2 regions of the Streptomyces sp. NPDC059477 genome follow, and region 1 is predicted to be linked to the other one. Evidence: riboswitches for the same ligand, from Rfam matches in the RefSeq annotation. Region 1 holds a riboswitch; the other holds the start of a gene.
What was found. Region 1 has a riboswitch for cobalamin ahead of ACFXAZ_RS26240 (DUF4430 domain-containing protein). Riboswitches for the same ligand answer to the same signal wherever they lie in the genome.
Positions count from the first base shown of each region.

Region 2: another riboswitch for cobalamin. It lies ahead of ACFXAZ_RS16905 (energy-coupling factor ABC transporter permease); the one in region 1 lies ahead of ACFXAZ_RS26240 (DUF4430 domain-containing protein).

Region 1 is NZ_JBHYUG010000059.1:21,790-26,879, reverse strand. Features, by position in the region: gene ACFXAZ_RS26260 (nuclease-related domain-containing protein) at 1-228, shown strand, start outside; gene ligD (non-homologous end-joining DNA ligase) at 429-1,307, opposite strand; gene ACFXAZ_RS26250 (Ku protein) at 1,363-2,439, shown strand; gene ACFXAZ_RS26245 (hypothetical protein) at 2,515-2,784, opposite strand; cobalamin riboswitch at 2,950-3,090, shown strand; gene ACFXAZ_RS26240 (DUF4430 domain-containing protein) at 3,216-3,731, shown strand; gene ACFXAZ_RS26235 (hypothetical protein) at 3,744-5,090, opposite strand, start outside.
Region 2 is NZ_JBHYUG010000028.1:73,614-78,703, reverse strand. Features, by position in the region: gene ACFXAZ_RS16925 (nucleotide pyrophosphohydrolase) at 212-511, opposite strand; gene ACFXAZ_RS16920 (AAA family ATPase) at 601-1,749, opposite strand; gene ACFXAZ_RS16915 (cell division protein SepF) at 1,878-2,312, opposite strand; gene ACFXAZ_RS16910 (DUF4142 domain-containing protein) at 2,540-3,307, shown strand; cobalamin riboswitch at 3,455-3,639, shown strand; gene ACFXAZ_RS16905 (energy-coupling factor ABC transporter permease) at 3,669-4,379, shown strand; gene ACFXAZ_RS16900 (energy-coupling factor ABC transporter substrate-binding protein) at 4,376-4,753, shown strand; gene cbiQ (cobalt ECF transporter T component CbiQ) at 4,760-5,090, shown strand, end outside.

The sequences.
Region 1 (5,090 bases):
CGCGCGGACGCCGACCGCGCGTCCTACGCCCTCACGGCCGAGGTGCACGCCGTACTGGCGGTGGTGGGCGCGTCCCGGCTGGACGTCCTCGCCCTCCCGCGAGGCGTCCGTGTGCTGACGGACGTGACCCTGGGTGACCTGTCCCGCCAGGGCGGAGTCCTCAAACCGGCGGACGTGGAGGCCCTCCACGCGATGGCCCGCGACCGGAGGGCCTGGGGGCGGGTGTGAGGGGGGCGGCCCTTCGTCTGCGGCTGGGAGGTGGCTGGTCGCGCAGTTCCCCGCGCCCCTGGGCCGAGGGACCGGGCGTCGCTGCAGGGCAGTGGGGCCCGCTGGAACCTCCGATCACCGCAACGCCATCAGGGGCGGGGGAACTGCGCGAGCACCCACACACCACCCGCACCCCGCCGACAACCGCTGCCCCCACCCCCTCACGGCAAACCCGATCCACCAGCCCCCCAGAGCCCCGCCATCAGATCCCCGAACCCCCGAACCCGATCCACCACATCCCCCGCCCGAAACTCCAACTCCGCCGCCACCCCACACCCCTCCACCTCCCCCCACGTGACCGGCGCGGACACCATCTCCTCCCCCCGCGCCCGCAGGGTGTACGGCGTGGCGGTCGTCTTCCGCGCGGCGTTCTGACTCCAGTCGACGAACACCTTCCCGCCCCGCAGGCTCCGCGTCATCCGATGCACGACCAGCCGGGGCAGGGCCCGCTCCGCCTCCAGGGCGAGCCCTTTCGCGTACTCCGACACCTCCCCGGACCCGGCCCCCCGCACGGCGGCGAGCAGATGCAGCCCCTTGGCCCCCGAGGTCTTCGCATACGCCTCGATCCCATCCACCCCCAACCGCTCCCGCAGCCACAGCGCCACCTCGCAGCACTCCACGACGGTCGCGGGCGCCCCCGGATCGAGATCGAGGACAAGCCGGTCGGCGACGTCCGGGGCCTGGACGACCCACTGGGGCGTATGGAACTCGGTGACCAGATTGGCCGCCCAGATCAGCGACGGCAGATCCTGGACGACGACCATCCGGGCCGGCCCCTCGGCGCGCGGCACCTCGGCGGTGGTGACCCACTCGGGCGTACCCGGCGGCACATTCTTGGTGAAGAACACCTGACCGCCGGGCCCGTCGGGATACCGCAGGAAGGACACCGGCCGGTCGCGCAGATGCGGCAGCAGTACGTCGGCGATGGTCGCGTAGTAGTGCAGCAGCTCGCCCTTGGTGAACCCGGTCGCCGGATAGAGCACCTTCTCCAGATTGCTCAGCGCGAGCCGCCGCCCCGCCACCTCGGTGATAGGCGTCATACGATGAGAATCACACGAAATCAACCATATTCGCCTATTTTACGGGCCTCGAAAGGTGCTGATCGTGCGATCCATATGGAACGGAGCCATCTCCTTCGGCCTGGTCAGCATCCCGATCAAGCTGGTGAACGCGACCGAGAGCCACTCCATCTCCTTCCGCCAGATCCATGTGGAGGACGGCGGCCGGATCCGCTACCGCAAGTTCTGCGACCTGGAGGACCGCGAGGTCAGCCAGGCCGAGATCGGCAAGGGTTACGAGGACGCGGACGGCACGGTCATCCCCATCACGGACGAGGACCTGGCGCAGCTGCCCATCCCCACGGCGAAGACGATCGAGATCGTCGCGTTCGTGCCGGCCGACCGGATCGACCCGCTCCAGATGGGCACCGCCTACTACCTGGCCGCGAGCGGCACCCCCGCGGCCAAGCCGTACACCCTGCTCCGCGAGGCGCTCAAGCGCAGCAACAAGGTCGCCATCGCCAAGTTCGCGCTGCGTGGCCGGGAGCGCCTGGGGATGCTCCGGGTGCTGGACGACGTCATCGCCATGCACGGCCTGCTCTGGCCCGACGAGGTACGCGCCCCCGAGGGCGTGGCCCCCGACGCCTCCGTCACGGTCCGCGACAAGGAACTGGACCTGGCGGACGCCCTGATGGCCACCCTCGGCGAGGTCGACCTGGACGATCTGCACGACGAGTACCGCGAGGCCGTGGAGGAGGTCATCGCCGCGAAGGTGGCCGGCGAGGCCCCCCCTTCCCTCCCCGAGCCCGCCTCCGGCGGCAAGGTCCTGGACCTCATGGCGGCCCTGGAGAGCAGCGTCCGCGCGGCGAAGGAATCCCGCGGCGAGGAACCACGGCCCGGCGAGGAGGCCGAGGTCCGCACCCTGCCCGCCCGCAGGACACCCCGCGCGGCCCCCAAGGAGACGGGCGCGAAGAAGTCGACGTCCACGACGGCAAAAACGCCCGCGACCGGGAAAACGGCCGCGAAGAAGACCGCGTCCACAGCGAAGAAGACCGCGAAGCCCACCACCGCGAAGTCCACGGCCAAGAAGCCGACGGCGAAATCCACCACCAAGAAACCCACGACGAAGCCGACCCCGACCAAGAAGACCACGGCCCGCAAACGCAGCGCGTGAGGTGCTCCAGAGAGCGCGGGGCGCGCCCCGCCCTCATCTCGTCATCGAGCAGCGATCAAGCGCTCGGGATAGTGATCAAGCGCTCGGGATATCCGGCTTCGCCGCGATGAGCATGTTCCTCGGAATGACCACGAGCCGTTCGTCCGTCCCCACCGAGACCCCTGGCGGCAGCTTCTCGCCCAGGGATTCCGTGAGGTCCCGGCCCACGACGGCGATGTCCCCGTTCGCCAGCTCCCAGATGTCGGGGCAATCGGGATTGTCGGTCGTGATCCCCAATTCCTGCGGAGACTTCCCCAGTCGCCGCTTGAACGTCGTGGCCGGATCGGCTTCCCATGGCCTGGTCATGAGTACCCGCCCCCTCGATTGGGTCAGAGACATGACACGGTAGCAGCCGGTGTAGGGACCGGCTCGGCGCAGATGACCGAGAAAGGTCGCTCACGCGGCGGGACCGGGTGGGCCGAGCCGAAGGTGCTGGACATGATGGCCGAGTCCGGGGCGAGGGACGCCAACACGCCCTAGAATCCAAAGGCTTGTCACAACTGAACAGGTGCGCGACTGGGGAAAGCCGGTGGGAATCCGGCGCTGACCTGCAACCGTGTGCGGTCCTTGGGGCCGTGAGTCGGGGAACCCGGCGTGTGCCGTGCGTACCGCTTCCCTGTCATGGTCTACAGCGCGAAGCCGAGAGGGCCGTCCCGCCCGGTTCCGGTGAACCGGTGGCGTGGGTGCGTTCTTCGGTGACGGGCGTGGACCGCCGTACCGCACCGAAAGGCCCGGTCATGCCGCGCACAGCCGTCTCTCGTACTCTCGCCGCCGCTGCCGTCCTTGGGCTCGCCCTCGTTTCCGGCCCGGCCGTCGCCCATGCCGACACCGGAGCGTCGGCCAGGACCACCGCCCCGGCCGTGAACACGAACGCCCCGATCAAGGTCACCCTCACCGTGCAGGGGCCGGACGGGGTGCTGTTCAACGGGAAGGTGAGGACCAAGGGGCACGACGTGACCACCGTGAGCGGTGGTACCCACAGATGCGACGGGACCAACGGCGGGGTCAATCCCACCGCCGTCCCGACGCCCACCGCCGCTCTCGACGATGCCGCCCGCAAGCGTCACTTCACCTGGGACGGCACCTGGTACGCGTCGTTCGACGACTACTCCGTCGACACCATCAAGAACGTCAGCGGGGGCGGGGTCGCCTACTGGAACATCTCCGTCAACGGTGTCCCCACCCCCGTCGGTGGCTGCCAGTTCAAGCTGAACGCCGGGGATCAGGTGGCGTTCACCTGGACGGCGTTCTGAGCCTCTGGCCTTTCACGCTCCCCAGCGCACGGCGATCGTGTCACCCACGTTCACCGTGCTCTGGCGGGTGGCGGCGGTGAAGGGGGCGCCGTCGACGCTCACCTTCCAGGTGTTCGTGCCGCTGTTGGCCTTGCCGTTCAGGGCGGTGATCGTGCCGGTGCCGGAGGCCGGGGTGAGGGCGGTCACGCAGCCTGACGGGGTGGCCCCGGTGATCGCCGCGTCCAGCACCGCGCCCAGCGTGGTCGTACCTCCCGTGGGGGTCACCGGCACCGAGCAGACCTTCAGGCCCCCGGCGCCGTCGTCCACCGTCAGGGGCAGACTCGTCGCCGTACCGGAGGTGAACGTGCTCTGGCCCACCCACTGCGGGGCGCCGGACGTCACCGGGACCGGCGGGGGAGAGGTGAAGCCGCCGCCCGCCACCGCGCGCAGGCCGTCGATCGACGCGTAGGCGGCGGGGGCGGTGTCGGTCGGCAGGTACTTGAAGCCGCCGCCCGGGTTGAACTGCTGGGCGATGAGGAAGTCCACCGGTGTCCGGCCCAGGGAGGTCAGGAAGTCACCGGTCTGCGGGTTGATGCCGCAGGCGTTCAGGCCCGACACCGCCCAGCCGTTGGAGTCGGTGTTCGCCCCGAACATGGCGTTGAAGGCACCGCTGTTCGCCACCAGCTTGCTCTTCAGGAACGCCTTGGCCTGCGTGATGTCCGGGTCCGTGTTCGGGACGCCGGACACGCACAGCGCCGCCATCGCCGCGCCGGTCATGTCGATGTCGCCGGCCGCCGCGAGCTGGGTCGGGTTGCCCTCGGCCTTGCCGTAGTTCCAGCCGCCGTCATTGTGCTGGTTGGCCCGGATACGGGTGATCAGGGAGTCGCGGAGGGACTGGGGGACGCGGACCTGGCCGGACTGGGTCTTCGCGCCGTTCAGGGCCAGCGCCGCGAACACCGTGCCGTTGAAGTTGGCCGACGGGCCGAAGTAACCCGGCTCCGCCGTCTGCCAGTAGCGGTAGATGTCCGCGATCAGGTTGCGGGACGCGGAGACCCTCGCCGGGTCGATGCCCGCCGCGTAGGCGTTGAGGGTCGCGCGCTCGTAGTCGGTGACGACCGGGGTGGCGGACGGCCAGGTGCTGGTGGAGAGGAGGGCGCGGTAGACCGTTCTGGCGTTCTTGGTGGCGTCTGCGCCCGGTGTCACGTCCACGGCCGCCGTCCCGGCCGCCGCGAACGCGCTGAACGCCCACTCGTTGGACAGCCCCGACCCGGCGAACGAACCGTCCGCCGCCTGGAGGGTCTTGAGATAGGCGACACCGTTGGTCTTGGAGGTCGCGATCTGCGCCGGGGTCGCGGTCGCCGCCGCGGGCAGGGTGCTCAG
Region 2 (5,090 bases), on a different contig from region 1:
TCCACTACCCAGAGTGAGGGTCCGTGAGACGAAAAGCTAGAGGAAGGCGGAAATCTGCGGACAACGATTCGGATTCGGGCCCCGATTTGACTACACAGAGTGAAAATGGATTGGTTCGGTCCCCGAGTTGTCCTGACTCGTCCGTGATGCCGCCCCGTCACTCGGAGCACAGAAGATCACAGACACCGGCCGACCGGGCGCCCCCGGTGCTTCAAGGCGCCGGGAATCTCTGTTCGTTACGGTCGATCTTGGCGTCCAGCGCGGCGAGCGGGTCGACGCCGAGCACCTCGCACAGCTGGAGCAGATACGCCAGCACATCGGCGACCTCGTCCCGCACCCGGTGCGCGGCCCCGGGGTCGTCCATCACCCGCGCCGACTGCTCGGGCGTCAGCCACTGGAAGATCTCGACCAGTTCGGACGCCTCCACGCTCAGCGCGGCGACCAGATTCTTGGGGGTGTGGTACGGCTGCCAGTCGCGGGCCGCGGCGAAGTCGGCGAGACGGCGTTGCAGGGCCGGTACGTCGAGTCGCCGTCCACCACCGCCGGATTCCCCGCTCCCGGATGCGCCGCTCGCTGATTGACCGCTCACTGATTCATCACTCACGGATCAAGGTGTACCACCGTCACCCCGGGCGTTCCCCGGGCCCAGTCGGCGTCGCTCACCGCCGCGACGCACCGGAAGTGACCGGGCCCGGCCGCGTCGGTGGCGAGCCGCAGCAGCTCGGCGCGCTGACGTGCGTCCAGGCCCCGGTCGAGGCCGTCGGCGAGCACCGTCAGGGACCGCAGCGCCGGAGGCACCTCACCGGGCGGGCCGACCTCCAGCACGCCGGGGCCGGTGAGCAGCACCAGGGCGAGCGCGAGATACCGCAACTCGCCGTCGCCGAGCCGGGCCAGCTCCGTACGCAGTCCGGCGCCACGGTCGAGCAGGGCGCGGACCGTGCCCGGCGCGCACGGTTCGGCGTACACGTCCCGCACCGGGCCCCGGCAGCCGGAACGGACGGCCGCGACGAAGCGGGCGTGGCGGCCCCCGCAATCCTCCTCCTCGCGGAGGCGCCACAGCACCCCGGCGAGGTTGTCGCAGCCGCCGCGCAGCCGGGCGGCGCCGACGGGCACCGGGTCGCGCATCCGGGCGGGGCGGGGATCGACCGGGAAGACGGACCGCAGGGCCACCACCAGTTGTTCGGCGGCGGCCAGCACCCGGCGCTGTCCCTCGGTCCGCCCCGCCACCCGCAGCGGCAGCAACGGCGTGCCGAGCCGGTCGTCGGGCAGCGGGGCGCGGGTCACCTGGGCGGATCCGGCGGTGTGCCACGCCGCCTGCACCGCCCGGCGGCCGGGGTCGCGCAGCGCGGTCTCCAGCAGCACCACCCCGTCGGCGGAGAGCCGTTCGCCCACGATCCGCAGATCGGGCTCGGCCTGTACGGCGACGTCCAGCCGTACCCGCCCCCGGGGCCCGTCGGCCGTGCAGCCGATACGGAATCCCCGGCGCCGCTGGGCATCGGGCCGGGCCCGCTCGGGAACGCACGCGCCCGGGTCGGCGAACACCTCCCCCAGCTCCGCTCCCCCGGCGAGCCGCGCCAGCGCCTCGTACGCCCGCAGCGCGCTGCTCTTCCCGCTCCCGCTGGGCCCCGCGAACAAGGTCACCGGCCCCAGCGGGAAGACACCCCGCAGATGGCCGGCGAACGCCGACAGACGCAACTCGGTGAGATACGGACGCGCCCCGCCGGGACGCCCCTCGACGGACCTGGGCATGCCGGTGAACGTATGACGGTCGTACTCGGCTGAACCGTTTCGGCGCCGCGTTCTTCCTACGAACGGGCGAAGCGTGACGTGACGTGACGTGACGTGACGTGGCGTGGCGTCCGGCCGGGACCCGGCCCTCAGGCGCCCGGCCCGCCCACCCCCGCCATCAGGCCCTGCACCTCCGTGCCCGGCGGGGTCAGCAGGAAGACATTGCGGTCCACCCGGTGCATCCCGCTGGCCAGGCCGAAGACCACGCCCGTACTGAAGTCGAGGACCCGCTTGGCGACATCGCCCTCGGCGCCGGTGAGGTCGAGGAGGACCGGGATGCCGGCCATGAGGGTCTCGGCGACCTCGCGGGCGTCGGCGAAGATATTGACCCGCAGGACGACGAAGCGGCGGCGCGCCTCGGTCTCCGCGTCCGGCCGGGCCCGGTGGTCCACGGCGGACGGCCAGGCGTCACGTCCCCTCAGGGGTACGACCTGAGCGAGCCCTTCCCACTGTTCATCGGTGACGTCGCGACTGTTCACCGGCTCCCCCCGATCTGCCTCGTTCTCATCTCCTGCACCAGCCATTCTTACGGCAAGTCACCCGTTCGGCCGAACAGCGACACGGTGTGCGACCGGCTCGGACAGATGTGTGACGTACTGCACAGGTCCGCCGGGGAAAATTCTCCCGCCCCGGTGACGGATCCGGGACGGGCGTCCGTATCTCCTGTCGTACAAGTCGTGCGCGTCGTACGTGCCCTGTAGGTCGAACGTGTCGTACCCGCCGCACGTGCCCGTTCGTGTCAGGAGGCCGCATGCCCATCTCCCGCACCAAGGTGGGGAGCGTCTTCGTCTTCGGTGCCATGGGTCTTACCCTCACCGCGCTCGCCTATCCGGCCATGCTGGGGGTCGAGAACACGGCCGGTGACCAGAACCGGATCATCGCCAACACCCAGTGGGGGCCGCTGACCGAGGCGGACCGTGACTTCGTGGTGAAGGTGCGGGCCGCCGGGCTCTGGGAGTACCCGCTGGGCGAGCTGGCGATGGAGCGGGGCACGACACCGGAGATGAAGGAGGCGGGCAAGCATCTGATCGTCGGACACGCCGGGCTGGACGAGCTGTGCCACGAGATCGCGCCGGATCTCGACATCACGCTGCCGAACCAGGCGAGCCCCCAGCAGCAGCAGTTCGTGGCCACGGTCGCCGCCGAGCAGGGCAGGTCCTTCGACTCCACGGCCGTGCAGATCATGCGGGTCACCCACGGTCAGATCTTCCCCGTGGTCGCCAAGACCCGCGCCAACACCCGCAACACGCTGGTACGGCAGCTGGCCGACCTCGCCAACGACACCGTGCTGGACCACATCACCGTGCTGGAGAAGACCGGGCTGGTCAACCATGACCAGGTCAACTTCCAGCAGACCACCCCGCCCAAGCTCCCCAAGGACCAGCTGACCCCGCCGCCCCCGCAGCCCGGCGCCCCGGTCGTGGTCCTCGCCCCGCGCCCCGACCTGGGGGTCAACACCGCCTCCCCCGCGCCCAGTCCGTCGGCGACGGCGAGAGCGCAGGACGGACAGGTGGGGTAGGCGGGGTGGGTGGGGTGGGTGGGACAGGGGGCTGGGACAGGTGGGATAGCCCACACCCGTCCGGCTCCGGTCCAGGCCCCGCCCGGCGACGCCGGCTCCGGCCGCTGCGCCCGGTCCGTCCCTGCTTGTCATGGCCCGATCCGCGCACTACTGTCGCCACGCCTTGGTGAACGGGAAATCCGGTGTGATGCCGGTGCGGCCCTCGCCACTGTGATCGGGAAGTCCGGCTCCGGCCCTCACGGGCAGCCACTGGATCGTTGTGATCCGGGAAGGCGGGGCATGGGCGGTGGTACCCGTCAGCCAGGAGACCGGCCAAGGCGCGTCGTCCATCCACGAGGTGCTGGAGAGGGTCTGCTGAGCCATGCACATAGCCGAGGGTTTTCTGCCCCCGGCCCACGCGATCGCCTGGTCTGTCGCGTCGGCGCCGTTCGTCGTCCACGGAGTCCGTTCACTCACCCGTGAGGTCAGGGAGCATCCCGAGAGCACCTTGCTGCTCGGGGCCTCCGGGGCCTTCACGTTCGTCCTGTCCGCGCTGAAACTGCCCTCGGTCACCGGGAGCTGCTCCCACCCGACCGGCACCGGTCTCGGCGCCATTCTGTTCCGGCCGCCGATCATGGCGGTGCTGGGCACCATCACCCTGCTGTTCCAGGCACTGCTGCTGGCCCACGGCGGGCTGACCACGCTCGGCGCCAATGTCTTCTCCATGGCGATCGTCGGGCCCTGGGCCGGCTACGCCGTCTACAAGCTGCTGCGCCGCTACGACGTGCCGCTGATGGTCGCCGTGTTCTTCGGCGCTTTCGTCGCCGACCTGTCCACGTACTGCGTGACCAGTGTGCAGCTCGCGCTGGCCTTCCCCGACCCGGGCAGCGGATTCGTGGGCGCGCTCGGCAAGTTCGGCGCCATCTTCGCCGTCACCCAGATCCCCCTCGCGGTGAGCGAGGGTCTGCTCACGGTGCTGGTGATGCGGCTGCTGGTGCAGTCCAGCAAGGGCGAGCTGACCCGGCTCGGCGTGCTGCTGACCCGCAAGGGCGAGCAGCACCGCAAGGGCGAGCAGGAGGCGGTGGCCAAGTGAAGCGCGCTACGCGGATCAATGCGCTGCTGCTGCTCGCGGTGGCCGCCCTCGCGGTACTGCCGCTGGCCCTCGGGCTCGGCGACCACAAGGAGGAGCCGTTCGCCGGGGCCGACGCCGAGGCGGAGACGGCGATCACCGAGATCCGGCCGGATTACGAGCCCTGGTTCTCGCCGCTGTACGAACCGCCGTCCGGGGAGATCGAGTCGGCCCTGTTCGCCTTGCAGGCGGCGATCGGCGCGGGCGTGCTCGCCTACTACTTCGGACTGCGACGCGGACGACGGCAGGGCGAGGAGCGGGCGGCGGCGGCCCGGGAGGGCGGCGGGGGCACCGAGGGCGCCGAGGGCGGCGGCGGTGCGGCCGTCTCCCGGGGCTGAGCCCGCGTGCTGCCGATCGACGCGGCGGCGCACAGCAGTCGCTGGCGCCGCCGTCATCCCGTGGACAAGGCCGTGCTCGGGCTCGGTCTGACCGTGCTGGCGATCTCCCTGCCGCCCTGGCCGGGGGCCGCGCTGGTGCTGGCGGCGGCCCTCACGGTGCTGCTGGGCCCGGCCGGGGTGCCCGGCCGCAAGCTGTGGCGGGCCTACCGGGTGCCGCTGGGCTTCTGTGTGACCGGCGCGCTGCCGCTGCTGGTGCGGGTCGGCGGACCCGGCGGGTTCGTCGGGCTCGCGGACGGCGGGCCGGTGCGCGCCGGGGAACTGCTGCTGCGGACGTCGG